4 regions of the Bacillus sp. FJAT-42376 genome follow, and region 1 is predicted to be linked to each of the others. Evidence: riboswitches for the same ligand, from Rfam matches in the RefSeq annotation. Region 1 holds a riboswitch; each other region holds the start of a gene.
The links. Region 1 has a riboswitch for S-adenosylmethionine ahead of CEF21_RS08345 (bifunctional homocysteine S-methyltransferase/methylenetetrahydrofolate reductase). Riboswitches for the same ligand answer to the same signal wherever they lie in the genome.
Positions count from the first base shown of each region.

Region 1 (8,087 bases):
CATTCAGAATGCCGATTTCATCCTTCCCTTTGTAGTGAATTTCATCGACTAAAAGATTGCCTTCCGTTATCTGTCTTGCATTTTCCGATAGCCGTTTCAGTGGTTTCGTAATTCTTGAAGTCATTCTTACAGCAATCACCGCTGATACACTTAACAGAAGCACACAGCCTGCAATCGCGGAAAAAATAACGAAGGCAATCTGATTTTTCAGCTGCAGCTGCAGTTTGCCGTAGTAGGCTTTCCCCTCATCGTTGAGCATGTATACATCGTTTTGGATTCCTTCGATACGGATGGACTGGCGTTTAGCCTCCGCTGGGTTTGCAGATTGAAGAGCCGCTTCTGCCTCCGGCTTCCAGCTCTCATATTTTTTCCTGGCTTTCGTAAATAAGGCGGGCGTTTGATCGTTCCCAAATTTTTCGCCAAGGCTGTCGAATTGGTTATCAACCTTTTTCATCCCTTGGACCGCTTCTTCCTTTTGAGCCTCAGAAAGCGAGAATGAGTAATTGCTGATGCTTTGCTTCAGCCCTTCCATATCTGCATCCAGCTGCTGGACATTCATCATAATCGGGACAAAATCCTGATTGGAGGATTGAATGGAAAGCATGTTCAAAATAATGAACAGGATCAGACCGGCTGCCAGGGCCATCATTCCCAGAATATTTAGTAGGAGCCGTCTTCTTATCGTCATTTTGCTTCTCCCCCTAATTCTTCTTTCATGCTGTCCAATTTGCTTTGTTCTTCAGGCGATAAATCCAAAATCCGAACAGGTGCAAGAGCCACTCCATTTTCCGAAATTCCGAACTCTACATGCCCCTCCGGCAGTTTGCCGCTCTTTTTATAATCTTTTACAATCTTATAAAGAGCGACATCCACATTTTTCAGCATAGACGTTATGACCGCCTTTTCTGCATAAAAATATTGATCACTGTCCACGCCTATCGCATACACACCCTGTTTTTGTGCTTCCTTAAGCACTCCTACCCCTGTAAATCCTGCTGCCGCATATAAAATATCTGCGTTTTCTTTTATGAGATTGGATGCAAGCTCAAGCCCGAGCTTATCGTCCCCGAAATTCCCCGCAAACACCGATTTCACTTGAACATCCGGATTGATGGAGAGTGCGCCTTTTTGAAAACCATCCAGGAATTTTCGAATCAGCGGCACATCCGCTCCGCCCACAAATCCAATGATGGCTGATTTCGATTTCATTGCGGCTAAAGCACCGGCTAAATAACTCCCCTCATCTTCTTTGAAAGTAAGAGATGTGATGTTTTTCAGACCGGAAACCGCGTCAATTAAAACAAAGCGCTGCTTCGGATGTTTTTTTGCGGCTTTTTCAAGATCCTCCTGGACCATAAATCCAAGCCCGACCACGACATCGCTATCTTCTTTAATAAGTTCCTCAATTCCTTGTTCATACGTTTTTGAATCCTTTAATTCTTTATAATCAAACTGAATCCCAAGCTCTTCTCTTGCCTTTTGCAAGCCTCTGAACGCAGAATCACTGAAAGATTGATCACCGAGACCGACATCCGACAGCATAATGCCGATTTTTATTTTCTTTTCTGCCTTGCTCTCCTCTGGCTGCTGCATGCACCCGGCCAAAAACATAACACATGCACTAAGGATCAATATGTACTTTTTCAAAGTGGTATACTCCCCTTTTATCTATTTATGACTACAACCTTTTATCGGCTGTTTTCACAGGGAGTTAATACACACTTTACCGCTTTAGCTGGCTGATTTGCGCAATTAGGCAAAACCGCCTTGCCGAAGCGTGATTTCCGGCCGGCTTGAGGAATAAAAAAAGAGCATAAGCCGTCTGCGGCTTATTGCTCTTTCGTAAAGTATGTCCAGCCTTCTTCCTGATAGACTCTTCTCTCTTTCATAAGATGGCCCAGCGCTCGCTTGAATGCAGCCTTGCTCATGCCAAACCGTTCTTTAATATCTTCCGGATCGGATTTATCCGAGTATGGCATCGCTCCATTGCGAAGGCCCATATAATCCAGAATTTTTTCAGCATCGGGATTGATGGCTTCCTGTTTACGCGGAAGAAGGGAAACATTAATGGATCCGTCTTCCTTCACATCAATGACACGCCCTTCAACGAGTTCTCCAAGACGGGGCTCTCTCGTCATTTGGCTTGTGTGAATAAATCCTTTATAGCCTTCCACTGAATAAAAGAAGCATCCTGCTGCAATATGACGGTACACGTGTCCGGAAACACTCTTATTAAAAGCTTCACGGGAAGCCGGTACAAATTTTTCACTGAAGACTTCTTCTGTCGCATGCCTTGCAAAGAAGCGGCCGTTTTCCGTGATTCTCATCGTGCAGTAGAGCTTATCCCCTTTTTCTGGCCACATCGGTCTGAACTCAGGAAGAATATCATTGGCAATCAGCGCATCTTTTGATAAACCGATATTCACGAACACTCCCATATGATCCACCGTGTCCACAGCTTCTACCCAATCGTATTCTCCTTCTTTCAAAATCGGCATTTTCATAGTAGCCGCCAGTCTATCCTCAAAATCGTGGAAGAGGAAGACATCTACATATTCTTTATCTTCAATCGGCTCTGTGATTTCACTGTCGTGAAGGAGAACTCTCGTCTCTCCATCCGTCAGGAAATAGCCGAACTCCAGACGTTCATCAATTTCTAACCGTTCATATGTGCCTGCTCTCACAAGTCACCTAACCTTTCTGTACCTCGTACATGTTGTATGGCATGTCTAATTCTACTATAATCAATTCATAAAGTGAAACTTCCATTCGGAAGGTTTTCATATGGGAGGAATGAACATGTCTAAGGAAAACTCATTTGACATCGTTTCAAAGATTGAATTGCCGGAAGTTCAAAACGCTATCGTCGTGGCTTTAAAAGAAATCCAGAACCGCTATGATTTTAAGGGCAGCAAGAGCGATATTAAGCTTGAAAAAGAAGACCTTATACTCGTTTCGGATGATGACTACAAACTCGAACAGCTCAAAGATGTGCTGATCAGCAAACTGATCCGCAGGGAAGTCCCTGTTAAAAACATTCAATACGGCAAAGTGGAAGGCGCATCCGGCGGTACCGTCCGCCAGCGCGGAAAGCTTGTCCAGGGAATTGATAAGGACAACGCTAAACGTATTAATTCCATTATTAAAAATTCCGGTCTGAAAGTGAAATCCCAGGTCCAGGATGACCAGGTGCGGGTAACCGGAAAAAACCGCGACGATTTGCAGCAGGTCATTGCGGCGATCAGACAGGCCGAGCTTCCAATTGATGTGCAGTTTATTAACTACCGGTAATTCCGGCCGCTCTAGGTGAGCGGCCTTTTCGTTATAAATAATGTTTCTTGAAATAATCTCTAAACTTGTGCAATTATTTCAGATTTCCCCGAAATAATCTCCAAACCTGTGCAATTATTTTAGATTTCCCTGAAATAATCTTCGAACTTGTGCAATTAACCCGAACAGGCACCACTTGCTCTCTGGAAGTGAGCGATTAGTCATAAGAATTTCCATACTGATTGTGAATGCCCTCCCATTCAATCGAATTAAATGTTCTTCGCCTTCATTTGCAAGGAACTTTAAGTCCAATTTGCAAAAAATTCCCCCTCCCCCTTGAATGTTTTCGCAAAATTAGGTAAATTGGGAGTAATCTATTTTCACACAAACCAATATCGTTCTTATCAAGAGAAGCTGAGGGACTGGCCCGATGACGCTTCAGCAACCGGTCATGCAAGTGTGCGTGCCAAGGTGCTAAATCCAGCTAAGCGAGATGCTTGGAAGATAAGAAGAAGACCGAATGTTAAAGCCTTCTTCTAAAAGAGGGCTTTTTATTTTAGCTCTGTTAACCAAGCCGGCAGCAGGAGTCCACCGCCTTCCAAGCCAGACTAAAGGCCGGAAAAATCTGCACAAGGCATTAACGAAGCCTTTATTTTTAGAGGGGGAATCATCAAGTGGGTTTTCTGGAAGATTTACAAAATGAAATTTTAATAGCAGACGGCGCAATGGGAACCCTTCTATACTCTCACGGCATTGACCGTTGTTTTGAGGAGCTGAACCTTTCCAGTCCGGATCAGGTTCAGGGCATCCATGAGGCTTACATTAAAGCCGGTGCACGCGTGATTCAAACGAATACATATGGCGGGAATCATATCAAACTGTCCCGCTATGGACTGGAAGATGATATTCGGGCCATCAACTCCAAAGCGGCCAGGCTTGCCCGGAAGGCGGCCGGTACTCACGCTTATGTGCTTGCCACGATGGGCGGGGTCCGCGCTTTCAAAAAAAGCTCTCATACGCTGGATGAGCTGAAACGCAGCTTCCGGGAGCAGCTGTACGTCTTGCTGAATGAAGACATCGACGGGCTTCTGCTTGAAACGTTTTATGACTTGGAAGAATTGCAAACCGTACTGGAAATTGCTCGAAAAGAAACGAATAAACCGATCGTCGCCAACGTGTCGCTTCATGAAACCGGGGTGCTGCAGGATGGGACTCCGCTTGAAATGGGTTTAAAGAATTTAGAAGCACTTGGCGCAGATGTCGTCGGCTTGAACTGCAGGCTAGGACCATATCACATGCTCGAATCTCTTGAGGAGGTTCCGCTGCTTGATCATGCGTTTCTCTCTGTCTATCCAAATGGCAGTCTTCCATCGGTCGAAGAAGGAAGACTTGTTTATGAATCCGATGAAAGGTATTTTGCAGAAAGCGCCCTTGCCTTCCGAAACCAGGGTGCCCGCCTGATCGGCGGCTGCTGCGGAACGACGCCCAAACACATACAGGCAATGGCGGATGCGTTAAGAGGACTTGCACCCATCAAAGAAAAATCGGTTAAGCTCCGCAAGCCCGTCACAGTTCATGAACGGCTCGAGCCTGCCTATCCCCCGCTCCACCAGATTGTGAAGGAGCGCCGGTCCGTTATCGTAGAACTGGATCCACCGAAAACGCTCGGTCTGGAAAAATTTTTTAAAGGCGCCGAGGAATTGAAAAAGACCGGGATCGACAGCATCACACTTGCCGACAATTCCCTTGCTTCGCCAAGGGTAAGCAATGTGGCAGTCGGTACCCAGCTGAAGGAAAAACATGATATGCGGCCGCTTATTCATTTAACGTGCCGCGACCGGAACCTGATCGGCCTCCAGTCTCACCTGATGGGCCTTCATTCCCTCGGATTGACGGACGTGCTGGCGATTACAGGCGATCCATCTAAAATCGGCGATTTCCCAGGCGCTACATCCGTTTATGACCTTTCATCCTTTGACTTGATTTCGCTAATCAAACAGTTCAATGAAGGGTTATCCTACTCAGGGAAAGCACTTGGGGGGAAAACGAATTTCACCGTGGCAGGAGCATTTAATCCGAATGTCCGCCATTTAAATAAAGCAGCCGAGCGTCTTGAGAAAAAAATCGCCTGCGGGGCTGATTATTTTATTTCTCAGCCGATTTACTCCATCGAACAGATGAAAGAGGTGCACGATGCGGTTAAGCATCTTTCTGCACCGCTTTATATCGGCATCATGCCGCTCACAAGCAGCAGAAACGCAGAATTTATCCATCACGAAATACCCGGCATCAAGCTTTCAGACAGCATCCGTGAAACGATGGCAAAAGCGGGCGGTGACCCCCTTCAGTCAAAGAAAGAGGGCATCGCGATTGCGAAAGACCTGATCGATGCCGCATTTGATTTGTTTAACGGCATTTATCTGATTACGCCGTTTTTGAAATACGAATACTCAGTTGAACTGGCAGAGTACATCCGGGAAAAAGAGAAGCAGCGTTCAGAAAGGGAGTTTTCACATGTCCACCATTCGTGAACAAATCGCAAAAAGAATTCTAGTATTAGACGGTGCAATGGGAACGATGATTCAAGATGCCAATTTGACCGCCGATGATTTTGGCGGCGAGGCTTATGAGGGATGCAATGAATATTTGATCCTTACAAGGCCTGATGTCATTTCCCGTATTCATGAAACGTATTTGCAGGCTGGAGCGGATATTATTGAAACCAATACATTCGGCGGAACCGCCATCGTCTTAGACGAATATGAGCTCGGCCACCTTGCGTATGAAATCAATTTCAAGGGGGCGCAGCTTGCCAGACAGGCAGCGGAGTCTTTTTCAACAGACGAGCGTCCTCGTTATGTGGCAGGCTCCATGGGGCCGACCACCAAAACGCTCTCCGTCACCGGCGGCACAACGTTCGATCAGCTGATTGCCAATTATGAAGAACAGGCTCGCGGGCTCATTGAAGGCGGTTCAGATTTGCTGCTGCTTGAAACGAGTCAGGATATGCTCAATGTAAAAGCAGGCTTTCTCGGCATCAAAGAAGCGTTTGCGAAAACAGGCAAGGAGCTTCCGCTAATGGTATCGGGAACGATTGAACCAATGGGAACAACGCTTGCCGGCCAGACCATCGATTCCTTCTATATATCGCTCGAGCACATGAACCCGCTCTCTGTCGGGCTTAACTGTGCAACCGGCCCTGAATTTATGACGGATCACATTCGCACCCTTTCAGACATGGCGGGCTCAGCGGTGAGCTGCTACCCGAACGCAGGTCTTCCGGATGAAGAAGGGAATTATCACGAATCCCCTTCCACCCTCGCCGCGAAAATCAGGGGATTTGCGGAAAAAGGCTGGCTGAACATTGTCGGGGGCTGCTGCGGAACGACTCCAGCCCATATCGAAGCACTGGCGGAAGCCGTAAAGGACCTTCCTCCGCGCCAAGTAAAAGAGCGGCTCACCCAGCATAGCGTTTCCGGGATCGAGCCTCTCGTCTATGACGACTCTATGAGGCCGCTATTCGTCGGAGAACGGACGAATGTCATCGGTTCAAGAAAATTCAAACGGCTGATTGCGGAACAGAAATTTGAAGAGGCTGCTGAAATTGCACGGCTTCAAGTAAAGAACGGGGCCCACGTGATTGACATATGCCTCGCCGACCCGGACCGGGAAGAAAACGAAGATATGGAGCAGTTTATCCAGGAAGTCACAAAGAAAATTAAAGTACCGCTCGTTATTGATTCAACCGATCATCTTGTCATTGAAACGGCTCTGAAGTATTCACAGGGGAAAGCCATTATCAACTCCATCAATCTTGAAGACGGAGAGGAACGCTTTGAAGCGGTGCTCCCCCTTGTAAAAAAATACGGAGCCGCTCTTGTCGTTGGAACCATTGATGAAACGGGAATGGCTACCACTGCCGAGAGAAAACTCGAGATTGCTAAAAGGTCTCATGAATTGCTTGTAAACAAGCATGGATTAAAATCCTCCGACATCATTTTTGATCCGCTCGTCTTTCCGGTCGGCACGGGGGATGAGCAATACATCGGTTCAGCAGCGGAAACGGTCAAAGGACTGGAACTGATCAAGAAGGAGCTCCCTGAGTGTCTGACCATCCTTGGTGTCAGCAACGTATCCTTTGGTCTTCCTCCGGTCGGAAGAGAAATTTTGAACGCCGTTTACTTGTACCACTGTACAAAGGCCGGGCTTGACTATGCGATCGTGAATACAGAAAAACTGGAGCGCTTCGCAAGCATCCCGGCAGAAGAAATCAAAATGGCGGAGAACCTCCTCTTCCATACAACCGATGAAAACCTGGCACTTTTCACGAACTTTTACCGGGAAAAGAAGAAAACTGTCAAAAAACCGGCGGAAACTCTTACACTAGAAGAACGTCTCGCCTCGTATATCGTTGAAGGCACAAAAGAAGGATTGCTCCCTGATTTGGAAGAAGCCCTCCAGCAATATTCTGACCCGCTTGATATTATCAATGGCCCGCTTATGGAAGGGATGGCAGAGGTAGGGGTGCTTTTCAACACGAATCAGCTGATTGTAGCGGAGGTTCTTCAAAGTGCGGAGGTCATGAAAACATCCGTCTCCTTCCTTGAACCTCACATGGAAATCAAGGATGACAGCGGAAAGGGGAAAATTCTCCTTGCCACCGTTAAAGGCGATGTCCATGATATCGGCAAAAATCTGGTGGAGATTATTTTAAGCAACAACGGGTTCCGGGTTGTTGATCTCGGTATTAAAGTCACACCGCAGGAAATCATTGAAGCCGTCCGCAGGGAAAAACCGGATGTGATCGGCTTGTCCGG
Region 1 covers NZ_CP033906.1:1,650,316-1,658,402, reverse strand. Annotated here, with positions in the region: partial or broken gene CEF21_RS21915 (HAMP domain-containing protein) at 1-124, opposite strand, end outside; gene CEF21_RS08360 (BMP family lipoprotein) at 685-1,647, opposite strand; gene CEF21_RS08355 (CvfB family protein) at 1,830-2,684, opposite strand; gene CEF21_RS08350 (YajQ family cyclic di-GMP-binding protein) at 2,800-3,291, shown strand; SAM riboswitch class I at 3,669-3,781, shown strand; gene CEF21_RS08345 (bifunctional homocysteine S-methyltransferase/methylenetetrahydrofolate reductase) at 3,945-5,801, shown strand; gene metH (methionine synthase) at 5,785-8,087, shown strand, end outside.

Region 2 (8,087 bases), 2.1 Mb from region 1:
CTCTGCTCTTATCACAGAGAAATTCTCCCGTGCAGGAAGCTTCGCGCTTTCCTTCGGAGCTCACGTAGGAATTGGGTCTCTGCCAATCGTTCTTTTCGGTAATGAAGAACAGAAAAAACAGTATCTTCCTGACTTAGCCGTTGGTGAGAGACTTGCTGCATATGCTTTGACAGAGCCTGGTTCCGGTTCAGATGCACTTGGAGCAAGAACAACTGCAAAACTGAATGCAGAAGGTACTCATTATGTATTGAATGGTGAAAAACAATGGATTACGAATTCTGCTTTTGCTGATGTGTTTGTTGTGTATGCAAAAGTTGACGGTGAACATTTCTCCGCGTTCATCGTTGAAAAAGAATTTCCGGGAGTTTCAACTGGGCCTGAAGAGAAGAAAATGGGAATCAAAGGTTCTTCTACACGTACACTGATCCTTGAAGATGCCATGGTGCCAAAGGAAAACCTTCTTGGAGAGCTTGGAAAGGGCCATGTAATCGCCTTTAACATTCTGAATATTGGCCGCTATAAGCTTGCTGTTGGGACAATTGGCGGCTCAAAAAGGGTCATCGACGTTTCCGTTCAATACGCGAACCAGCGCCAGCAGTTTAAGACACCAATTTCAAAATTCTCGCTCATTCAAGAGAAGCTTGCGAACATGGCTTCCAAAACATACGCTATGGAAAGCTCTGTATACCGTACGGTAGGTCTTTTTGAAGAGAGAATGAGCTTGCTTTCAGAAGAGGAGACAAAGGACGGCCGCGCTGTTGCTGCCTCAATTGCTGAATATGCGATTGAGTGTTCATTAAATAAAGTTTTGGGATCTGAAACACTTGATTATGTAGCGGATGAAGGAGTACAAATTCACGGCGGCTATGGTTTCATGCAGGAATATGAAGTGGAAAGAGCATACCGTGATTCCCGTATTAACCGGATTTTTGAAGGAACGAATGAAATTAACCGTCTCCTTGTACCGGGTACATTCCTTCGAAAAGCAATGAAAGGCGAACTTCCTCTTCTGCAAAAAGCACAGGCTCTTCAGGAAGAGCTAATGATGCTTATGCCGGAAGAAGTAGGAGAAGGCACACTTGAACAAGAAAAGCATTTGCTTAAAAATGCAAAGAAAATCGGTATTATGATTGCTGGTTTGGCTGCACAGAAATACGGTAAAGAATTACAAAAGGAACAAGAGGTTCTTGTGAATATCGCGGATATTGTGAGCAATATTTACGCAATGGAGTCAGCGATTCTGCGTACGGAGAAAGCAATCGCTGCTACAGGAGAGTCTAAAAACAGCCAAAAGCTTCTCTATACACAAGTATACTGCCAAGAGGCGTTTAACGAAATCGAAGCACATGCCAAGGAATCCCTGATCGCTATCGAAACGGGCGATTCACTTCGCATGATGATTTCCGCATTGCGCAAATTTACACGCTATACTCCAATTAACGTTATTGCAAAGAAACGTGAAATTGCGGCTGCAATCATTGATGCAAACCGCTATGTAAATTAAATATAATTTAATTAGAGCATGCAGGCCGGCCTGCATGCTCTTGCTGATTTTAAAACCCATTGCTGAAGATGCGTAAAGGGATTGAAAATGCAGCGTCTTTTCTTTTAAAAATGCTCCTCCTTGCAAACGAGCAGCAAAGGTGAGTAAAATAAGGCTATAACTTTTCAGTCAGCCTGATTGGTGAGGAGCGTTTATTTCTACATAATGGGAAGGCTGCATGGTACAATAAGGAGGATTACGTTGGACTTTTACTGGTATCCTAAATGCGGTACATGCCGGAAAGCGAAAAAATGGCTGGAAGAGCATGGCCACGAACTAAACGCTATACATATTGCGGAAAATCCGCCGAGTAAAGAGACATTAAAAGATCTTTATTCCAAAAGCGGTCTGGAACTGAAGAAGTTTTTCAATACAAGCGGTCAGAAATACCGTGAGCTGGGCTTGAAAGACCGTTTGAGCAGCATGAGTGAAGACGAAATGCTAACCGTTTTATCTTCAGATGGAATGCTTATTAAAAGACCGATTACAGCGAGCGGAAGCAAGGTCACTGTCGGTTTTAAAGAAAATGAATTTGAGCAGCTGTGGAAGTAAGAAGAGACTCTGTCTTTTCCATAAACAATAGAACTTTGGAGGGAATAAAATGAATACACCAAACGAACTTCGCTATTCCGAAGAACATGAGTGGGTAAAAGTAGAAGGCGATAAAGTACGAGTAGGCATAACACATTTCGCACAATCAGAGCTTGGGGACATTGTTTTCGTTGAGCTTCCGGAAGCAGGTACGGAGATTAAAGCAGACGAGCCATTCGGTTCTGTTGAATCTGTTAAAACCGTTTCTGAGCTTTATGCACCGATCAGCGGTAAAGTTGTGGAAGTGAATGAAGACCTGGATGACAATCCTGAATATGTAAATGAATCTCCTTACGAAAAAGCATGGATGATCGTAATTGAGCCGTCTGATTCAAGTGAGATTGAGAACTTAATGACAGCAGAACAATACACAGAAATGACCAACGAAGACTAATTTAACCAGCATTTCATAAATTAAGTTGGGCCATCCTATGTAAAAAGGAGGGCTCACTTTGACATTTAAAAAACAGCGCATTGATGTAACGGATAAAGTAACCGGCAAATTTTCTAATGGTCAAATGAATCTTTATTTGGACAATCAGCCGATCGGAACCATGACTTACGGTGAAAATGGCAGCAAATTTGAATTGAAAAGCGGAATTGAGCAAGCGGAGAACCGTTTTTTTCAAATGGCTGATGTTCCCGAAAAACGGGATGAAAAGTACGTGGACTGCGACGATCAAAACGGCTGGTGTTAACAATAAGGCAGTGGAGCCGTCCACTGCCTTATCTTCATTCTTCCATTTGCTTTACTCTTTGAATAAGAAACTGGTCTTGCTTAAGCGGAACAGCTAATGATCCGTATAATGATTCCTTCTCAAAAAAGGCGGGATGGATTCAGCAGGAAACATCTCAATGAAAAGAGAATAATGTAAAGAAAGACAAAATGAATAGGTGATGCTCATGTCAGAGGCTTCTAAAATCATTATTGTTGAAGGCAAGTCCGATAAAATTAAAATTCAGGAAGTCATCAATGAGCCTGTAGAGATTATTTGTACAAACGGCACGATCAGTCTTTCCAAAATGGATGAACTGATTGATGAATACTTTGACAATGACGTGTATGTGCTTGTGGATACAGATGAAGCAGGAGAGAAGCTTAGAAAGCAGTTTTTAAGGGAATTTCCCGAGGCTTCCCATTTGTACATTGATAAAATGTATAAGGAAGTAGCTTCAGCTCCAGAGCATCATATTGCTTCTGTACTGCTTAGTGCGAACATTGATGTTCAGGCGAAATATTTATAGCAAGGAGTTCTGGTTTGGCGATGATTGAAATAAATGCAGAAAACATCCCGGCACTGATAAAAAGCGACCGGTTTATTTTATATTTGTATACACCATTTTGCGGTACATGCCAGCTTGCAAAACGTATGCTTACAGTTGTGGATGAAACATTGCCGTCGACCGACCTGTACATGGCCAACCTCAATTATTTACCGGGGTTTGCTGAAAAATGGGAAGTCGAAAGCGTCCCGTGCCTGATGATTTTTGAAGAAGGAAAGCTTCAGACGAAGCAATATGCTTTTCAATCAGTAGAGTTTTTATACAACCTGATTTTAAAAGACGGCGCATAATGCGGCGTTTTTATTTTTGTTTTGACAAAATTCCTTTTTACCCTCCTAATTTCCGGGGCAATCATCATATTTCTCGGGAAATATTCCACACAGGAAATAAGTAAATGGTTGCCAAATATCTTAAATAAAGGTAATATAAAGAAAATTCAAACAAATACTCTTATCAAGAGCGCTGGAGGGTACTGGCCCGGAAAAAGCGCAGCAACCGGTCTTTAGGATACGGTGCTAAATCCAGCAGAAGGAGAACTTCTGGCAGATGAGAAGAGACGGCTATCCACCTCTTCTCCGGAAGGGGTTTTTATTATGAAAACAGGGGGAATTGGAGTGAGTGAAAAAATCTTCAGGCAGGAAACGGTAGCAGTGCACGGAGGCCTTAAAGAAGACCCGGTAACAGGAGCCAGAGCTGTTCCGATTTACCAGTCAAATGCGTATCTTTTTAAAGATACCGATCATGCAGCAGATCTCTTTGCTTTAAAGGAGCCGGGGTATATTTACACAAGAATCCATAACCCTACGGTTACGGTATTGGAAGAACGGGTAGCCCAGCTTGAAGGCGGAGCAGGAGCTTTAGCTGTTTCAAGCGGAATGGCTGCCATCACTCTCGCGATCCTGAATATTGCTGAAGCAGGGGATGAGATTGTTGCTGCATCGAACTTGTATGGAGGTACATACAATCTATTCGCAAACACACTTCCCAAATACGGAATTAAAACCATTTTTGCAGATGCCTCCCGCCCGGAATCTTTCAAAGCAGCCATTACTCAAAAAACGAAAGCCATTTTTGGCGAAATCATCGGAAATCCGAGCCTGCAGGTACTGGATGTAAAAGCAGTGGCTGACATCGCGCACGAAGCCGGTATCCCTCTCATTGTCGATAATACTTTTGCCACCCCGTATTTATGCAGGCCAATCGAACATGGTGCGGATATTGTCGTGCATTCTGCTACTAAGTGGCTTCTGGGGAATGGGACCACACTGGGAGGGATCATTGTTGATGGAGGAAAGTTTGACTGGTCTACCGGAAAGTTTCCATCCTTTGTAACCCCTGATCCAAGCTATCACAATATTGTTTTTGCAGAAGCGCTTAGGGAACTCGCCTATATTGTGAAAGCAAGAGTTCAGCTATTGAGAGACTTCGGTCCGGCGCTCAGTCCGTATAATGCTTTTCAATTTACGCTCGGTCTGGAGACTCTCCATGTCCGTATGAAGGAGCATATTCATAATACAAGAAAGGTGGTCGGCTACCTGCAAAACCACCCTGCTGTAAAGTGGGTGCTGTATCCCGAAGCAGATGGACACTCTTCGAAAGCACTGGCAGACCATTATTTGCCTAAAGGGGCAGGGGCTGTTATCGTATTTGGAATTGAAGGCGGTCTGGAAGAGGGAAAAGCCATCATCAATCATACAAAATTATGGTCACATGTAGCGAATGTGGGAGATGCAAAGAGTTTAATTATCCACCCTGCCAGCACGACCCATCAGCAGCTTGGCAAAGAAGAACTCGCTGAAGCTGGGGTTCCGGAAGACATGATTCGCCTGTCTGTCGGTATAGAGCATGCCGATGACCTGCTTGAAGATCTGGAGGAAGCCATCTTTGCTGCAACAGGCAAACGGTCGCTAACAGCCAGTGCAAAATAATAATACATTTTTTGTTGACACCTCTTTTCTATCGTGATAGAATCACTCTCAGATCTGAAATATTTATAAAATTTCAAACCATCCCAATTGAATAATAGATTGTTCTCTTATTAAGAGAGGTGGAGGGACGTGCCCTATGAAGCCCGGCAACCGTCAGTCAGCGGACTGAAATGGTGCCAATTCACTCAAAATGCCCAGGCGTTTTGAAAAATGAGAGAAAGGTATCCTGAATATTAATGCCTTTCTGCTCATCTGTGCAGAAAGGCATTTTTGTTTTTACAACATTGGACGGTTTACTTCTTCTTGAGCTTTTAATTTTCAGATCGTATGAGAGAGAAGGTGAAGGCATGATTACGCTAACTAATGTGTCAAAAGTATATTCGGTTAAGTCGGGAAGCATCAAAGCGGTTGATGATGTGAATCTTGAGGTTCAAAAAGGCGAAATCTTTGGAATCATCGGCTACAGCGGTGCAGGAAAGAGCTCTTTAATCAGGCTGTTAAACGGACTGGAAATCCCGACGTCAGGGACCGTTGAGGTAGCAGGGAACCGGATCGGTGAAATTAAAGGGAGTCAGCTTCGCAAGGCAAGGCAGGAAATCAGCATGATCTTCCAGCATTTTAATTTGCTTTGGTCCCGTACGGTTTCTGATAATATCGCTTTTCCGCTGGAAGTTGCAGGGATTCCAGCAGCGAAGCGTAAAGAACGGGTTAAAGAGTTAGTCAGGCTCGTTGGGTTAGAAGGAAGAGAGAACGCCTATCCTTCCGAGCTGAGCGGAGGCCAAAAACAGCGGGTAGGAATTGCCCGTGCCCTGGCCAATAATCCAAAAGTGCTGCTGTGTGACGAGGCAACATCTGCGCTGGATCCCCAGACGACGGATTCCATCCTTGAGCTTCTTGTTGATATTAATGAGAGACTTGGATTGACCATCGTGCTGATTACGCATGAGATGCATGTAATCCGTAAAATCTGCCATAAGGTAGCCGTAATGGAGGATGGGAAAATTGTTGAAGAGGGAGAGGTCCTGAATGTATTCAGAAAACCTCAGGCCCCGATTACGAAACGTTTTGTTCAGCAGGTTACAGAGCCTGAAGAAACAAAAGAGACAATTGCCCACCTAATTGATTCCTATCCGTCAGGCCGGATCATTCAGCTGACATTTGTAGGAGATTCGACCGAGCAGCCGGTTGTTACGAGCCTCATCCGGAATTACGATGTGAAGGTTAATATTCTGCAGGGGAAAATCTCCCAAACGCAAAGCGGCGCCTATGGAGCCCTATTCCTTTACATTGACGGAGAAGAAACAGAAATGGACCGTGCTCTGCAATTTTTAGCCGACAATCAAGTAGAAGTGGAGGTGGTTGCACATGCTTGAACAATGGCTACCTAATGTAGATTGGGCAGATGTATGGGAAGCAACTGCCGAAACACTCTATATGACTGCATTTTCAGTAGTGGCGACGTTCATTTTGGGATTGCTGCTCGGGCTTTTGCTCTTTTTAACTTCCAAAGGAAATGTTTGGTCCAACAGAACGATAAACGTGATTGTATCAGCCTTTGTTAATGTGTTCCGTTCCATTCCGTTTATTATCTTGATTATCCTGCTCATTCCTTTTACGAAAGCAATCGTTCATACGATTCTCGGTCCGAATGCAGCTTTGCCTGCATTGATCATCGGGGCTGCACCGTTCTATGCCAGGATGGTCGAAATCGCGCTCCGTGAGATTGATAAAGGAGTCATTGAAGCAGCCCGCTCAATGGGTGCTTCTACAGGAACAATCATTTGGAAGGTTCTCCTTCCTGAGGCTATGCCTGCGCTTGCTTCCGGAATTACCGTAACGGCTATCGCTGTAGTCGGCTATACCGCAATGGCTGGGGCCATTTCAGCCGGGGGACTTGGGAATCTTGCTTATTTAGAAGGATTCCAGCGAAGCCATAACGATGTCACCTTCATTGCAACCTTGTTAATTTTAATTATCGTGTTTATTCTCCAATTTATCGGAGATGCCATAACAAAAAAAATAGACAAACGCTAGGGGGAAAAGAAATGAAGAAATTATTATTAAGTACCGTTTTTGCTTTTTCGGCTGTTGCACTTGCAGCTTGCGGAACAGGAGGATCAAACGGAAGCGGAGAAAAGACAGAGAAAATTGTAGTCGGTGCTTCCAATACACCGCATGCGGAAATCCTTGAAGAAGCAAAGCCTCTTCTGGAGAAAAAGGGAGTCGATCTTGAAATCAAGACTTTCCAGGATTATGTTCTTCCAAACAAAACACTGGCAAGCAAAGAATTGGATGCGAACTACTTCCAGCATAAGCCTTATCTTGATCTGCAAATGAAAGAGAATAAAGATTATGACTTCGTAAGCGCAGGAGCCATCCATATTGAGCCAATGGGCGTGTACTCTAAAAAGTACAAATCCCTTGATGAATTACCTGAAGGGTCAAAAGTTATTTTGAGCAACTCTGTTGCTGAGCATGGCCGTATTCTGACATTGCTTGAGAGCAAAGGGCTTATTAAACTAAAAAGCGGTGTTGATAAAGCAAACGCAACGCTTAAGGATATCGCTGAAAACCCTAAGAATATTAAATTTGAAGCAGATGTAGAACCAGGTCTTCTTCCTCAGATTTATAACAATGATGAAGGGGATGCGGTGGTAATCAATACGAACTATGCAATTGATGCAGGTCTTGAGCCATCCAAAGATGCGATTGCAATTGAAGGATCTGAATCGCCATACGCG
Region 2 covers NZ_CP033906.1:3,802,918-3,811,004, reverse strand. Annotated here, with positions in the region: gene CEF21_RS19220 (acyl-CoA dehydrogenase family protein) at 1-1,504, shown strand, start outside; gene CEF21_RS19215 (arsenate reductase family protein) at 1,739-2,095, shown strand; gene gcvH (glycine cleavage system protein GcvH) at 2,145-2,528, shown strand; gene CEF21_RS19205 (YusG family protein) at 2,587-2,832, shown strand; gene CEF21_RS19200 (toprim domain-containing protein) at 3,032-3,379, shown strand; gene CEF21_RS19195 (thioredoxin family protein) at 3,400-3,708, shown strand; SAM riboswitch class I at 3,866-3,971, shown strand; gene CEF21_RS19190 (O-acetylhomoserine aminocarboxypropyltransferase/cysteine synthase family protein) at 4,012-5,346, shown strand; SAM riboswitch class I at 5,451-5,563, shown strand; gene CEF21_RS19185 (methionine ABC transporter ATP-binding protein) at 5,694-6,719, shown strand; gene CEF21_RS19180 (methionine ABC transporter permease) at 6,712-7,380, shown strand; gene metQ (methionine ABC transporter substrate-binding lipoprotein MetQ) at 7,392-8,087, shown strand, end outside.
Region 2: linked by a shared signal. The riboswitch ahead of CEF21_RS19185 (methionine ABC transporter ATP-binding protein) and the one ahead of CEF21_RS08345 (bifunctional homocysteine S-methyltransferase/methylenetetrahydrofolate reductase) in region 1 are both predicted to bind S-adenosylmethionine.

Region 3 (8,087 bases), 590 kb from region 1:
GTCTTCCTTTAGAGGCACGCATTGGAACCTCCGTATTCCCGTCCTTCGCTTCATCTGCAATATTGATCAGCTGCAGAGGGTCCGCCTCCTCGGCAATCCTTCTGTTCGCTGCCCTGTCATCCGTTGCGGCGATAATCAGAAAGCGGCCTTCCAAGTCTTCCTTTTTTACTTTCCGTTTAATCCACTGGATTCTCCCGGCTTCAGACAGTTCTTGAATTTCATCTACCGCCGCAGGGCTCACAACCGTAATGTCAGCCTGCTCATCAAGTAAAACCATCAGTCTGCGGCAGGCGATTTTTCCCCCGCCTGCTATGAGGACGGGTTTATTTGTGAAATTGATCATAAGAGGCAGCATATCAGACGGCCCCTTCTAATGATGAAGAAGAGAGCTTGCCCAGTGCTTCCCGGACTCTTTTTGTAAAAGCCTTTTCGGTATGCCTGGAGAAACCCACATAAGAGCAGAGGGTGAGGATTTTATCCGTTTTTACCAGGCTGATTTCTTTTTCAATCCCATTCATTAAGAGACCGGTAAAGAGTAAATAAGGAACGATATACACCCTTTTTTCCGGAAACTGATTGATTCCGTTCAGGACCTCAGAAAAAGAAGGCTCAGCAGCCGTCAAATAGCAGACAGACACGTTCAAACCCTCTGTTCTCTGCTCAATTCCTTTTGCGATCAGCCCTAAATCCCGCTTTACATCCGGATCGGAGCTTCCTCTGCCAACAAGCAGAACCCGCGCATCTTCATGAGCGGGAAGAGGCCTCATTCCCTCGAGAACCGCCTCCGCCATTTCCCCCTGAACTCCAATCGGATCGCCATAAGAGACGGAAACGGAAGGATGTTCCTTCATCACGCTTTCCAGCTCCTCCGGTATGTCACTCTTAGCATGAGCGGCTGTCAGCAGCAGGACCGGTATAACAGCAATCGAGTCTGCGCCTTTGGCAACGCACGTTTCAAATCCTGTTTTTATATCCGGTTCTGCGAGCTCCAGAAAACAGATTTCCTGAATCGGGGCATCCACTGATCGTTTAGATTTTGAAATAAACTCAAGTGCTTCTTCACGGGCTTTCTTAACACGGCTTCCATGGCATATATATAATACAGCCTTTTTCATCTACAGCGCCTCGCTTACTTCTGAAGGTACACAATCTTCATTAAACCACTTCAGCTGCTCCCGGTACTTTACTACCTCTCCGATAATAATCATACTGGGGTTTGTCACGCCGTTTCGTTCAACAGCCTTATGAATATCCGCAAGCGTCCCTGTGACCGTTTTCTGATCACGGACTGTCCCCCAGTGAATGACAGCAGCCGGAGTGGCTGCCGGTTTTCCGTGTAATAAAAGCTGCTCCTGTATGTAAGGAAGCTGGCTGATCCCCATGTATATGGCAAGGGTATCCACACCTTTAGCCAGGCTTTTCCAGCGGCCGCTGTCATCGTCCCCTTCTTTGCGGTGGCCTGTAACAAAGGCAACACTTCCGCTTGCCTCTCGGTGAGTGACAGGAATTCCCGCATAAGCCGCCGCCGCAATCCCGGATGTAATGCCGGGCACCACTTCGAATTCGATGCCATTTTGGACAAGAGCTTCCGCCTCTTCACCGCCGCGGCCGAACACAAATGGATCCCCGCCTTTCAGCCGTGTCACGACATGTCCTTTTTTGGCATATTTCACAAGAAACCGGTTAATGGTATCCTGTTTCATCGTATGATAATCAGGGAGCTTTCCGCAGTATATGAGGTCAGCCCCTTCTTTAGCATGTTCTAGCAATTCTTTATTCACGAGCCGGTCATAAAGGATTGTATCGGCCTCCTGGATGCATTTCAGCCCTTTTACTGTAATTAAATCCGGGTCTCCGGGGCCCGCTCCCACGAGGTAAACCTTTGACATCATCATCCCTCCCTTGAATTATTATACATGACAAGGGGCTGCTTTTCCTTAGATGGAACCAACCTTATGAATCTTTTCCTTTTATCAGCTTCCGCTCTTTTAAATAATGAAGGATCTGCCCGGCGCATTCGGCCGGATTATATTCTCCGCTGTTCAAAACAACTTCCGGATGATCAGGTGTTTCATAAGGAGAATCGATTCCTGTAAAACCTTTAATTTCACCGTTTCTCGCCTTCTTATATAAGCCTTTCGGATCTCTCGCTTCGCATTGGTCTAATGGGCAATCGGCAAAAACCTCAATGAATTCATCCGCATCAAGAAGCTCTCTGACCTGGCTCCGGTCCTCTTTAAACGGGGAGATAAATGCTGTAATGACCACACTTCCGGCATCGGTAAACAGCTTGGCTACCTCTCCGATTCTCCGGATGTTCTCGCGGCGGTCATCATCTGAAAAACCGAGGTCCCCATTTAAGCCGTGGCGGACGTTATCCCCATCCAGTACATAGACCTGAACCCCATCTTTATAAAGCTGATAAGCCAATTCATTGGCAATGGTCGATTTACCGGATCCGGAAAGCCCTGTCAGCCACACGACGAAGCTGTGATGGCCATTCCGTTCTCTTCTTTCTTGCTTTGTAATGGACTGCTCATGCCATGTCACGTTCGAAGACCTTGTCATCTTACTTCCTCCGTTTCTGCCTGTTTTTCTTTCATGCCCTCAATCAGCACCTTGATGACTTCCGGTCTGCTGAATGTGCTCGGAGGAACCTCTCCTTTCCGAAGCATCTGCCTCACCTTCGTACCGGATAATATAACCCTGTATTCCGCATCATGCGGACACGATTTTGTCGTAGCCATCCCTTCGCATTTGCTGCAGTAAAAGCTGTGTTCAAACCGGAGAGGGGTGATGCCAATCTCTTCTGGTGCAAATTCGTCAAAAATATACTGTGCATCATACGTTCCATAATAATCTCCTACGCCCGCATGATCACGGCCGACGATAAAATGGGTGCAGCCATAATTTTTCCGTACGATCGCATGAAAAATCGCTTCTCTTGGACCTGCATACCTCATAGCCGCAGGAAAAACGCCAAGAAACACCCTGTCCTTTGGATAATATTCATCTAAAAGCACTCCATAGCTTTTCATCCGGATCGCAGCTGAAATATCATCCGATTTTGTCTCACCGACAAGGGGGTTCAAAAACAGTCCGTCTACCGTTTCAAGAGCGGTTTTCTGAATGTATTCATGTGCCCGGTGAACCGGGTTCCGCGTCTGGAATCCGACGATTGTTTTCCAGCCTTTTTGGGCAAATGCGGATCGTGTTTCAGAAGGATCAAAGTAATGTTCTGGAAAATCCGGAACCGTTCTTTTTGTGAGTGTCACGGCTCCGCTTACATAGAGGTCTCCTCTGGAAAAGAGTTTTTGAACACCCGGGTGATTCCGGTCCGCTGTTCTGTAGACATGAATTGCCTCTTTTTCTTTGTCCGGCTTGTAGATTTCGCCAATCTCGATAAAGCCGTAGTCTGTCCCGCCGTAAACCAGCTTGGCTTTATCCCCCGATTTAAGTGATGAGGCCTGCCCATTCGAGATGGGAAGAGTGACCGGTATCGACCAAACCGTTCCATCAGACAGTCTCATCTTTTCAACAACACTCTGATACTCTTTTTCTGATAAAAATCCGCTAAGCGGGCTGTAGCCTCCGATGGCAATGAGCTCAAGGTCACTCAATGCCATCGCATCGATTTCTATCGATTTCTCCATTCCTTCAAGGCTTTTCCCAAGATCAATACGCTGAATCAGTTTTCCTCCATGCGGTGCTAAACTCATTTTCATTCCTCCTATTTCAATTAAATTACTTGGTCTGACAGCTAAATTCCTCCGCCGTTTTCATGGACAGAGCGTTTTTCTTTTTGAATCGCCTTCATCAATGACAGCACTCCAAGTGTAGCCGCCATAACAGCAATCACTGAAAAAGTAGAATAAAAGTCAGATTGAATGAACACTTTGACCAAAACATATGAAATGGCAAGGCTGACGAGCGGAGAGACAATCCACACCTTGACGATCTTTTTTACAATTCCCCTTTGAAAAACAATCGCTCCGCTTTTAGCAGCCCCTGCAGACATAATCGAAGTGGATGTCACTTGGGTAAGAGGGACAGGCAGTCCAAACAGCGAGCTTAAAATGACAAGAAGAGCTCCGGTACTTGAAATGACAATGCCCTCTGTTTTAGATAAGTTCGTAATTTTCTTCCCGTTCGTCTCAAGCACACGGCCTCCAAGCAAAATGGCTCCTGCCGCCACGAAAAGACCGCCCATCCATACTCCTTGATTCACAGTGATCACACTGGCCGCAACCAGAGGCCCCACTGCATTGGCCACATTATTCATTCCTGCGGAAAAAGCCTCAAAAAAGCCCGCTGCAATTAAAAGGTAGATTAATAGCTTTCCGCGCTTTGTTTCGAGCTTAGAAAAGAGAGGCTTTGCCGCTTTGCACAAGAAGTAAGTAATCAGGAAGGCCACAATAGGGATCAGGACCCAAAACATCATGATGACCAGAATCGATTGGATATACAGAGCATGAAACGCAACCCCTACTCCGATAACCGCCCCAACTGTTACTTCACTGGTGGACAGCGGAATCCCCATCAAATTAGCCATAAATAGCGAGATGGCAGCCGATCCGATAATGACAAGCACAATGTCGATTGAAATCAATGACTTTGGAATAATCCCGGAACTGATTGTTTTAACAACTTCTCCCCCGCCAAGGACCGCTCCAAGAATGACCCCGATTCCGCAAAGAATAAGAGCGGCCACCTTCCGGTTAATGGCACCCGATCCGTAAGCTACACCCATAGACGCAGCTGCCCCGCTTGCCCCTATATTCATAGCGAAAAACAAACTGAGCAATACTGCAGCAGCCTCAAGCATCCAGCCGCCTCACCCGTGCAGTCCGCATTCTGTCTTCTGCGTGCCGTTCCATCGTCCCGATCTCGCATCATTCACATCGATGGCAGGCTGGGTGCAAGGCTCGCATCCGATGCTTGGATACCCTTGATCATGAAGAACGTTATAATCCAAATCATTTTTGTGGGCAAATCTCCAGACGTCTTTCCATGTCCAGTGGATGAGCGGGCAAATCTTAATGTTTTTAAATTTGTCATCTTTATTTAAGAACTGAGTATCTTTTCTCGAAGGGGACTGCTCTCTTCTCAGTCCCGAAATCCACGCTTTTTCTCCGCTCATCACTTCTCTGAGCGGGAGAACTTTGCGGATTCTGCAGCATTCGTTCGGATTCGTTTTCCAAAGCTCATCCCCATATTCAGCGGCCTGCTCTGCTACCGTGAGAGACGGTTTTTTCAACAGAATATTCAAATCCGGATAACGGGCTTTTACCCGTTCGATCAGGTCATATGTTTCTTTAAAATGAAGCTCGGTGTCCAGAAAAACGATTCGTGCATCTTTTTTTACTCTTGAAATGAGTTCAATGAGAACGATTCCTTCTATCCCGAAGCTGCATGCATAAACCAGCTCTTCCTCATAATGAGCATAAGCCCACTTTAAAACATTCAGCGCTTCTGTCACTTTGTCCTCATCTTCAAATTCCGGAGCTGAATCCGTCCAATTTTCAAATGTCAGCATGGGTCTCCACCTCTCCTATATGCTATCAGCACAAAAAGGCGGGAATAGCTGCAGCACGAAACAAACGTGTGCAAGCTGTCCCCGCCTCTAGTTTGTCTAGTCAGCGCTACGGCCATTTTTATTTCAGGCGTACTTTTTCATTTTTCTCAAGCTGAATGATCTTCCCATCCTGGACAACCAGGGTGATGGAACCATACCTCATCGCTTGAAGCATTTCCTTTAATGTTCCGATTACTTCATCCAGCTGATCTTGCTCCCCCACGGACAGCCCCTCCCAATCCAAAAATAAAAAGTCTTCCATTTAGAAAGACTTGTGAGGTGTATTCCCCTTATCTCCCAAAATGGTCCCCATTTTGCTGGATTTAGCACCTTGCTTTATGCAGGTTGCCGGGTTTCACAGGGCCAGGTCCCTCCACCTCTCTTGATAAGTATATGTGTCATTGATTTCAAATTTTAGCACAATTCGAACGATTGTCAACCCGAGTTAACGGGTAGGTTTTATAAAATTTCATCAAAACCGCATATTTTCGCCCTTTACTAGGATTTAGATTTTTTTTTGAAGATGATATACAATTAAATGAAGAGGTGGCGTACATTGAAAAAAATCATGGTTTCCTGGAGCGGAGGAAAAGACAGTACACTCATGCTTGCAAAGCTTTTACAAGACCCTGAATATGAAGTGTCCGGTTTATTCACCTCCATTAATAAGGAGGCGGGACTGGTCCCTTTTCATGGCATCCCGGTCCATTTGCTTGCAGAACAGGCTGCAAGCCTGAATTTGCCCATTGATTTTATCCCCCTTCCTCCAGCACCCTCTAATAAGGAATATGAGGATAGCATGGGAGACTTTCTAAAATCCATGAAAGAAAATCGCGCAGAGGCCGCAGCATTCGGCGACATATTTCTTGAAGACATCAAATATTTTAGAGAAGAGCTTGTATCCAAATATAGCGTGAAGGCTGTTTTTCCGCTTTGGGGAGAAGAAACTGAAGCTCTTGCCTCACATTTTATCCGGAATGGGTTTAAAGCCATCATCAGCGGAATAGATGAATCCAAAGTCCCTTTTTCCCAATTAGGCCGGCTTTATAACGATTCTTTTTTGAAAAGTGTTCACACAGGCACTGACCCATGCGGAGAAAACGGAGAATTTCATACCTTTGTATATGGAGGTCCGATTTTCAAACATGACATTCCTTTTGTTTTCCGCAAACCGGACCAGTCCAGTTCATCCTTTTCTTCACTTGAATTTTTAAAGGAGCCGGTGACATGATCAGTAAAGCGTTTTTTGCCTTAGTGGGCTTCATCCTATCTGCCTTAGGATTTTCTTATGCTTTCGCAGCTCCTTTGAGCAGACAATCCCTGCAGGAATTGAAAATAACCGCAAGCGGCGGGCTGCGGTTATTCTCAGCTGCCGGATTGTGGTATTGGAACCTTCTTGAAAAGAAGCTTCCGGAACGTCAGCTTGCCTATTGGTTTCATGCGAGTTTTTTCTTCATTGGCGTCTCAGGATTCACCCTATCCGTTCTCATCTGGTTCTTATGAACAAGCAGGGAGATTCATATAAAGACCGGTTTTTTAGAACCTGACTGGCTGCGTGAAGCCCCTTTATCTATTTCAATAATTCTATTAGATGTAGACATTCTTAGCCCTGTTCAGCATCCTTCCAAAGAACCATTGGATATAATTCCAGCGCCGTTATCCGGAAAGGCAAACTCGAACACCTCCCCGTAAACGGACTTTTCCGCGCTGGAAATCACATAGCTCATCGACTTTCCCCTGTCATCACACCCTATTCACTTACCTGGAAAATTCCTCTCTCCAGCTTAAAGATGAGGGTTCTTTTCTCCACAGTTTCAGCTTATTTATATCGTCTTTTTCAATTCGTTTTTCCCGCTCTGCGATTTGAATAAGGGTTGAATAATCGGTCAGTGTCCGATAGGAAATCCGTTCCTTGCTGAAGTTTTGATCGGCTTGATCAAACTCATATGTGAAAATGGCAGCGACCCCCAGCACATCCGCTCCAGCAGCTCTTAATGCCTGGACCGTATGGATGGAGCTTCCGCCAGTTGAAATCAGATCTTCAATCACGACAGCACGGTCGCCTTCTCCTGCTAAGCCTTCAATCATATTTCCTTTCCCGTGCCCTTTTGCACTTCCCCGCACGTAGCACATTGGCAATCCGAGGATATCACTCACAAGCGCCGCATGAGCGATCCCCGCTGTTGCTGTTCCAGCAATCAAAGTTGCATCCGGATAGCTTGACTGGATTAGACGGGCGAGCCCTTTTGCAATGCCGCTTCGAATCTCAGGATAAGATAATGTTAGCCGATTATCGCAATAAATGGGAGAGAGCATACCGCTCGACCATGTAAAGGGATCATTCGGTTTCAGGGTGACTGCACCGATTTCAAGTAAGGATGCTGCAATTTGTTCTTTCATCTATGTACTTCCTCCCAGTTTTTTTGCATTTGCTGATAGGCTTTCAGCGGGTCTTCCTTCTCCGTGATGCTGCGGCCCGCCACGATATGCGTCACGCGTTCCGCTCTCGCTT
Region 3 covers NZ_CP033906.1:2,239,963-2,248,049, reverse strand. Annotated here, with positions in the region: gene CEF21_RS11295 (precorrin-2 dehydrogenase/sirohydrochlorin ferrochelatase family protein) at 1-355, opposite strand, end outside; gene CEF21_RS11290 (sirohydrochlorin chelatase) at 357-1,115, opposite strand; gene cobA (uroporphyrinogen-III C-methyltransferase) at 1,116-1,892, opposite strand; gene cysC (adenylyl-sulfate kinase) at 1,954-2,568, opposite strand; gene sat (sulfate adenylyltransferase) at 2,565-3,719, opposite strand; gene CEF21_RS11270 (sulfate permease) at 3,761-4,825, opposite strand; gene CEF21_RS11265 (phosphoadenylyl-sulfate reductase) at 4,835-5,536, opposite strand; gene CEF21_RS11260 (YezD family protein) at 5,655-5,798, opposite strand; SAM riboswitch class I at 5,863-5,967, opposite strand; gene CEF21_RS11255 (adenine nucleotide alpha hydrolase) at 6,132-6,806, shown strand; gene CEF21_RS11250 (hypothetical protein) at 6,803-7,078, shown strand; gene pyrE (orotate phosphoribosyltransferase) at 7,334-7,975, opposite strand; gene pyrF (orotidine-5'-phosphate decarboxylase) at 7,972-8,087, opposite strand, start outside.
Region 3: linked by a shared signal. The riboswitch ahead of CEF21_RS11260 (YezD family protein) and the one ahead of CEF21_RS08345 (bifunctional homocysteine S-methyltransferase/methylenetetrahydrofolate reductase) in region 1 are both predicted to bind S-adenosylmethionine.

Region 4 (8,087 bases), 220 kb from region 1:
TACATCCATAATGTTGGCATGGGTCATGATTCCCGCAAATTCCCCGTCTTCATTAATAACAGCCAGGAACGGAAGTCTCTTAATGGTAAGGAACGCTTTAATAAAGGATTCTTCTTCGAGAATAAAAGCATCCTGATCCTTAATCAGGGAAGCAATGGAATCTTCACCTTTTCCATCGTGCTCGTGATAATACTCAAGCAGCGTCACTTTATAAATAAGACCCGCGAATTTTTTCCCGCCCTCAGCAAGAACCGGAATGCTGCGATAACCGGTTTCTTTCAATTGATTATAGGCTTCCTTTACAGTACTTGAAGCATCACAGTACTTTACTTCTTCTTTTTTCACATAGTTATAACGGATTTTCATCTTAAACCTCCTAGTAAAGTAGACTGATAAGGATTTTAGAAAATTTTACACATAAGAAGGTAATAAGTAAAGAAAATTATGAGTTTTCAGTTTCCTTTGAATCCTCTTCTGCCGCCCGTTTTTTTTCACACGGCCAGGCGCCAGTTTATATCTTCTTTCCCGCAGTTCCCACTATCCAATCATTCAAGACGACTTTTTGGCTGGAATCACTAAGAAATAGGCTATTCAGTAAATATCCCGTTAGAACTAAAAATGATCAAAATTTTTTCGGCTGCACGACTCCCTCTTCCAGTGAAGCAGGAGTGCCTCCCCTCCGTTTCAATCGGCCTGTCGTAAACGGCAAAAAAACCCGAACGATAAGGGGATCGATTCATGAACCTATCGCCTTATTGTTCGGGTTTATAAAGGGCTTAGAAACTTCTGTCCCAGCCTCATTAGAAAACGAGACTATTACGAAGCCTCTCTATTAAATTATTTTGTATTCAGCTCTTCTTTATCGTAGATTGGCACCCAGCCTTCTTTTGTTACGAAGATTCTGACCGCTACTACTTTCCGGTCTTCCTGAAGGGTAAAGTAATGGCGGATATTTTCCGGTACCGAAATTAAATCTCCCGGTACAAGTTCCACGTTGAAAAAAGAACCGTCCTTTGCCTGAATAATAAAGACTCCATGGCCGCTGACAATGAATCTTACCTCGTCATCAGTGTGATGGTGCTCCTGCTGGAAATTTTTCAGGAGCTCATCTAAGTTCGGTGTTTTGTCTGAAAGAGAAATAATGTCCTGCGCCTGATAGCCGCGTCTTTTTGAAATATCGGTTATCTCTCCTTTAAACACTTCAAGAATCTCGTCTTTTTCTTCATCTGACAGATCATATTTTTCTTCCAGATGGCCGGGCAGTTTTTGGATGTCCCAGTTCTCATAAATGACTTCCTGCTGTTCAAGAAAGGCTGCTACTTGATCCTGATCGCTGATTCTTTCTCCAGTACGTTGAAAATAAATCGTTGCCATTTGTTCTTCCCCCTATTAGTTGAATTGGACTGCACTCATTTGTTTAAGTCTGAGATGATAGGAAAATAAAAATTCGCATGCCTCTAAATATTTTTTAGCTTCGAAAGCGTCCCTGCCCCATACCGTAATTCCGTGGTTGCGGATCAGGACAGCTCCTGCGTCCTCATGGACATGCTGTCCGAAAACACCGGCAAGCTGCGGAATGTCAGCGTGATTCGGAATGATGGGAATTGAAATGGAAGCATTCTCCTCCCAAAGCCCGAACGCTTTAATGATCTCCTGGCCTGTGAACGTAACAGCCCCTTCATGCGCATACAATTCTGAAATGACATTGTTTTCAACCGTATGAACATGCAGGCTGCAGCCTGCTTGTGTGCGGCTGTATACTTCCACATGCAGCAGCGTCTCCGCGGATGGCTTCAGGTCTGTTTCCTCTGCAGGAACTCCATCTGCATTCACTAATAAAAAATCGTCCGCCGTCTCCTTCCGTTTGTCCTTTCCGCTTGCCGTGACATAAAAGGTGAGCGGATCTCCGTCCACTTTAATGGCGAGGTTTCCGCTCGTCGCAGGGAACCAGTCTCTTTCAGCAAGCTCCCGCTTAACATCTGCAAGCTCTCTCCAGCGCTGTTCTTTCAGCGTGCTCATCGATTCATCACCCTCCTGCTCTCTAAAATGCTGATGACATCATAAAATGTTTCAAAAGGTTTATACGGCAGATTCTGTTCAGATGCTTTTTCCAGCAAATAATCCCTTGCAATGACGAAATCCGCCATTTTCGCTGCTTCAAGATCTGTGACAGAGTCGCCTATTACAATCACTTCATCATCTGAAGCTGCGAGGCTGCGGATAATGGATGGTTTGCAGCATCCGCATTCGAGCTCGCAGCCGCTCTCCTTATCACACGGATTCGGCCATTTAATGCAAATGCGTTCTCCCTGAAAATCCGCCAGATTGCAGTAAATGCGTTCCTTTTCAATGATCCCTTCAAGAAGCGGATAAACAAAAAAATCAATGCCTCCGCTCACAATGTACAGATCGATCCCCTGTTCTTCTGTATAAGCTGCAAATTCAGCAAATCCTTCCCGGATTTCTGCCTTACTTAAAATATAGCGGATAATATCATCTCTTTTGGATGAGGGGAGGAGAGAAAACATTTTCCCTACACCCTCTTTGACAGAGATGGATCTATCCAGTACTTGATCTTTAAGACCTGCCCACTCAGGAGGAGCGAACCTTTTCATAATTTCAATAATGTTATCGCTGTTGGTGATGGTGCCATCGAAGTCGCAAAAAATAATCGGCTTCATTTCGCTGCTGCCTCATATTGTCCCCATAGCTCAAGGGCTTTTCTCAAGTGCTCATCTGTTTTGGCTTTTTCATCGAGCGGGATGCCTTCAAGAACAGCATCCACTGCCGAGCGGAAAGCCGCAGCGCCGCCTTTCGCTCCATTTGGATGACCGTGGATCCCTCCTCCTGCATTAATAATGCTGTCGAGCCCGAAGTCCTTTATGAGTACCGGCACCATTCCTGGATGGATTCCTGCAGAAGGGACAGGGAAAACCTCTTGATGCAGCCCTTCCGTCGTGCATGCTTCTGCTATTCCGAGCGCTTCCCCTTTTTCTAAGGCAACACTGCCATACGGAGAAGGGAAGAGCGAAAAGTCCGCTCCTGCAAGACGGGTCAGTTTTCCAAGAATCAGAGAATAAGAGAATCCGTAGACAGATGATGAGGCAAGCGCACCGCTCACTGCCGGATGAGCCATTATCGGCACCGGGATTTGATCATCTTCGGCAAGCGCCTGCAGGACATCGAGACCATATGCATGGACGTTAAACAGCAATGCCGTTGCGCCGGCCTCCGCTGCATATCTTGCTTTGTCCCGGAGTTCAAACGTTCTTCCCGTGAGATTGACTGCATAAAGAGAATGTTTGCCCGTTTCTTCTCTCAGCTGATCGATTATGCGGCGCCCCCGCTCTACCCGTTTAGAGAATGGCGTAAGCGGATTGTCAAAAAGGATTTCATCATCTTTGACTAAGTCCATTCCTCCCGCAAGCTGATCATAGAGCTGCTTTTCCAGATAATCGAGATCCTTGCCGATGACTCCTTTAAAAATACTCATCAGCAGCGGCCGGCCATACACACCAAGCTTCTCTCTTATTCCGCTGATTCCATATTTAGGACCCCGGAATTGTTTGGCCAGAGAATCAGAAAATTCAAGATCTAGAAGCTTCACCTCTCCGTCGAGAGACAATTTTCCGAAGACTGTCGTCAGAACAGCCGGCAGGTCCGGACTGAAATTGGCGGAAGGATAAACAATTTTAACGAGGCCTCTCGTTCTTTTTTCTCCAAAATAGGCATTCACACCCGGATCCTCTTCTAATTCTTTGACGGAAAGGACCGTCCCTTTATGCTTTTTGAGCTGTTCTTTCTCAAGGTCAGGAAGATCTGTCCAGGACCCGATTGTCAGTCCAAGCGCGATTCCTTCCGCTTTTTTTTCCAAGCTGCCTTTACGGTCATGGATTAGATAGGTTGCTGTCACTTGACTCAATTTCATTCCCCCGCTTTAAACCAAATTAAAAAGCCTCTTCCCAGGTGAGAGAAGAGGCTGTGCATAGCAATGCTGCAGTACCTTATCTCTCAGCTTTCCGCTGCAAGAATTAGCACCGTGCCCGAACGGATCCGTTCGGGTCGGTTGCCGGGCTTCATAGGGCCAGTCCCTCCGCCTGCTCTTGATAAGTACGTTATAGACCTGATAGGTTCATCAGGTTAAATTTTCAATTAATTTGGATTATTACAGGAATTCGATGCAATGTCAACCCATTTTGCAAAAAACTTTCACTCTGCTAAAGCAAAAAAACCAAGTTTTGATATTCTCTCTGCCGCTTCTTCAATCCTTTTTTCTTCTGTCAGCAGACCCACTCTCAAGTACCCTTCTCCATATTGGCCGAACCCGTTTCCAGGGGCTGTCACAACCGATGCCTTTTCAAGTAGAATGTCGGCAAATTCCTGGGACGTATACCCTTCAGGTACTTTCAGCCAGGCGAAAAAACTTCCTTTCGGTGCCTGAATCTCCCAGCCGATACTTCTGAATGCCCGGACGAGCGTGTTCCTTCGGTTTTCATACATCTCAACGAGCCCGCTTATGCTTTCCCGCCCGTTCAGCAGCGCTGCCGCAGCGGCATCCTGAACCGCGCCAAACACGCTCACGTACATATGGTCCTGAAACAGATTAATCGCCTCAATAACAGATCGATTACCTGCAGCAAAGGCCACTCTCCAGCCCGCCATGTTGAACGTTTTGGACAGGGTATACATTTCAATTCCCACTTCTTTTGCACCCGGAGTCTGCAGAAAGCTCAGGGGCTTTTCCCCGTCAAAGCCAATCGCACCGTAGGCAAAATCATGGATTGTACAAATATGATGCTTACGGGCTAATCGGACCGTCTCTTCAAAAAATTCCTCTGTTGCCGCTGCCCCTGTAGGGTTGTTCGGGTAATTCAGGAACATAAGCTTTGCTTCATCCAGGACTTCCGGCTGGATGGTTTTATAATCAGGCAAAAAACCGTTCTCTTCAAGCAGCGGCATTGTGTGCATTTCCGCTCCCGCCATTTCCACTCCGGACCAATAGTCGGGGTAGCCGGGATCCGGTACGAGGGCCATATCTCCAGGATTCATCAGGCACTGCGGGAGCTCCACCAGGCCTGCCTTTCCGCCAAACAGGACAGCGATTTCCGTTTCTGGATCAAGGGAAACGCCGTATTCTCTTTGATAGAATGCTGCCGCTGCTTCCTTCAGTGACTGTTTCCCTCTGAAGGGAGAATATTTGTGATTCAGCGGGTCTCCGGCAGCTTTTTGCAGGGCCTCTACAATAAAGGACGGGGTCGGCTGATCCGGGTTCCCCTGTCCAAGGTTAATGATGTCATAGCCTTCTTTTATCTTTTTTGCCGCCTTCAGGGACAGTGCTGCAAAGAACTGTTCTGGCAAACGGCGGAGCAGCCGGGATGGCTCAAATTGGTTCAATTTTTTCACCTTCTCAAAAAATTCTTGAAATTCTAGTCCCAAATCATATAGTGTTAGGTACAAAAAGTAAAGCAAAAATTTACCGATAGAAAGCTGGGACGGGATGACATACACCATTAGCTGTATTCAATACGATATTGCATTCGGAGATCCGGAAGAAAATAAACGGCGTGTTGCCGAAGCACTTGAAGAAGCGCATAAGGCTGGTAAATCAGATTTTATCGTTCTTCCTGAATTATGGGATACCGGGTACGATCTGACAAGACTGGACGAGATTGCTGATGCCGGTGGCCGGGATGCCCATCAATTTCTCTCCTCCCTTTCAAAAAAGTATGGGACGACGCTTGTTGCAGGTTCGATTGCTAAAAAATCCGGCGATGAAGTGACGAACACGATGCTCATTTATGACAAAGAAGGAAATCACATTCATGAATACAGTAAGCTTCATCTATTCAAGCTGATGAACGAGCACCGCTATTTAACGGGCGGAAAAGGAAGCGGCCTTTTTACAGCGGACGGCGTAACCTGTGCGGGCTTCATTTGCTATGACATCCGTTTTCCTGAATGGATGCGCGAGCATGCTGCACAGGGGGCGGAAATATTATTCGTAGCGGCAGAATGGCCTCTTCCGCGTCTTGAACACTGGAGGTCCCTGCTCATTGCAAGAGCCATCGAAAACCAGGCATTTGTTGTAGCATGCAACCGATCCGGATCGGATCCGGAAAACGAATTTGCCGGCCATTCCATTGTCATTGACCCATGGGGCAATATTTTGGCCGAAGCGGGAAAGGAGGCAGAAATTCTGCGGGCTGAAGTGGACTTGGAAGAGATTAAAAAAATCCGCAGCCAAATTCCTGTCTTCCAGGATCGCCGTCCTGAATTTTATCAATCATTTGTAAAAAAGGATTGACAGGTGCATTCTTGTACTGGTAACATTTTCATCAAGTGATTACAAAACAATAAAAACATTCAAAAAATTATAAATGAAACTCTTATCGAGAGTTGGGAGAGGGAATTGGCCCGTTGACCCCAACAGCAACCGACCGTAATACCATTGTGAAATGGGGCGCAAAAGTCAGCGCCGGAGCTATACGCTCCATAAGGCACGGTGCTAAATCCGGCAGAAAGAATCAATCTTTCTGGGAGATAAGAGGTGCGAAGACTGTCTCTTCAAGCCTCTTTCTCAAAAGGAAAGAGGCTTTTTCATTTGTCTTTATCAGGAAATCAGGAGGGAAATTAAGATGGCCATTCCACAATCATCACTTTATGAACCGCTTACTGAGAGCTCTGCTGTCGCACTCGCAGTCAGACTCGGACTATTCGAGGACCAGACAGTCCTTCACTGCGAAGAAATCGGCGACGGCAACCTAAACCTTGTCTTTCATATCACCGATCCCAAATCCGGCAAAGGCGTCATTTTAAAACAGGCGCTTCCCTATGCAAAAGTGATCGGCGAATCATGGCCGCTGACGCTGGACCGGGCACGGATTGAAAGCAGCGCCCTTGTGAAACAGGCAGAGTTCGTACCGGGGCTCGTACCCGAGGTCTTTTATACGGACCAGACGCTGGCAATCACAGTAATGGAAGACCTGTCTCATCTGCAAATCGCGAGAAAAGCGCTGATGGAAAGAAAAAATCTTCCGGCACTGGCAGGGCATATTGGAACGTTTATGGCGAGAACCCTATTTTATACAAGTGATTTTGCATTAAAGCCTCATGTTAAAAAGCAGCTTGTCCAGCAATTCTCGAATCCGGATTTATGCAAAATCACAGAGGATTTTGTCTTTACGGATCCGTTTTTCGACCATGATTCCAATGATTTTGAACCAGAGCTGAAGGAAGCGGCCGAAGCACTTTGGGCAGACACTCACGTGAAGCTAGAGGCCGCGAAGCTGAAGAGGAAGTTCCTGACGGAGGCAGATGCTCTGCTCCATGGAGACCTTCATACCGGAAGCATCTTTGTAAGTGAAACCGAAACAAAGGTAATTGATCCGGAATTTGCCTTCTTTGGGCCAATCGGATTTGACCCCGGCCAGTTTATAGCCAATCTCCTGCTAAATGCTCTATCAAGAGATGAGCACGAACAGGATTTCATTTTTGAAGCGATTGAAGAAGCATGGAACACCTTTGAAGAAACGTTTACGGAAGCATGGAAAAAAGACAGTCTTGAGCGTTATGCAGAGGTTGATGGCTATCTCGAACATACATTGGAATCCATCTTTGAAGATACGATCGGATTTGCAGGCTGTGAGGTGATCCGCCGCACTATCGGCCTTGCCCATGTAGCCGACCTGGATACGATTGAACCGTACGAAAGAAAAATTGAAACAAAAATCCAAAGCTTGGAACTTGGAAAGAAACTGATTAAACAGCGCCGCAATATCACGGAGCCCGGCCAGCTGAAGCGTTTTTTCCGCCATGCCATTGCACGTTAACAGGAGGATTCTGCAACATGACAAATTTATCATTTTCCATACCCCGTTCAGTAGAATGGAAGGACAGCTCTATTTCCCTGCTGGATCAGCGGAAACTTCCGTCCGTAACGGAATATATAGAATTAAAGACGATTGAAGATGTATGGGAATCCATCCAGAGTCTAAAAGTGCGCGGAGCTCCAGCCATCGGCATCACGGCTGCATTCGGGCTTGCCCTTTCCGCTTCCCATTATGAAGAAACAGATATTCACTCTTTTC
Region 4 covers NZ_CP033906.1:1,870,401-1,878,487, reverse strand. Annotated here, with positions in the region: gene cbpA (cyclic di-AMP binding protein CbpA) at 1-366, opposite strand, end outside; gene CEF21_RS09470 (1,2-dihydroxy-3-keto-5-methylthiopentene dioxygenase) at 838-1,374, opposite strand; gene CEF21_RS09465 (methylthioribulose 1-phosphate dehydratase) at 1,390-2,019, opposite strand; gene CEF21_RS09460 (2-hydroxy-3-keto-5-methylthiopentenyl-1-phosphate phosphatase) at 2,016-2,681, opposite strand; gene mtnW (2,3-diketo-5-methylthiopentyl-1-phosphate enolase) at 2,678-3,922, opposite strand; SAM riboswitch class I at 4,002-4,113, opposite strand; gene CEF21_RS09450 (pyridoxal phosphate-dependent aminotransferase) at 4,210-5,394, opposite strand; gene CEF21_RS09445 (carbon-nitrogen family hydrolase) at 5,498-6,304, shown strand; SAM riboswitch class I at 6,384-6,547, shown strand; gene mtnK (S-methyl-5-thioribose kinase) at 6,636-7,829, shown strand; gene mtnA (S-methyl-5-thioribose-1-phosphate isomerase) at 7,847-8,087, shown strand, end outside.
Region 4: linked by a shared signal. The riboswitch ahead of mtnW (2,3-diketo-5-methylthiopentyl-1-phosphate enolase) and the one ahead of CEF21_RS08345 (bifunctional homocysteine S-methyltransferase/methylenetetrahydrofolate reductase) in region 1 are both predicted to bind S-adenosylmethionine.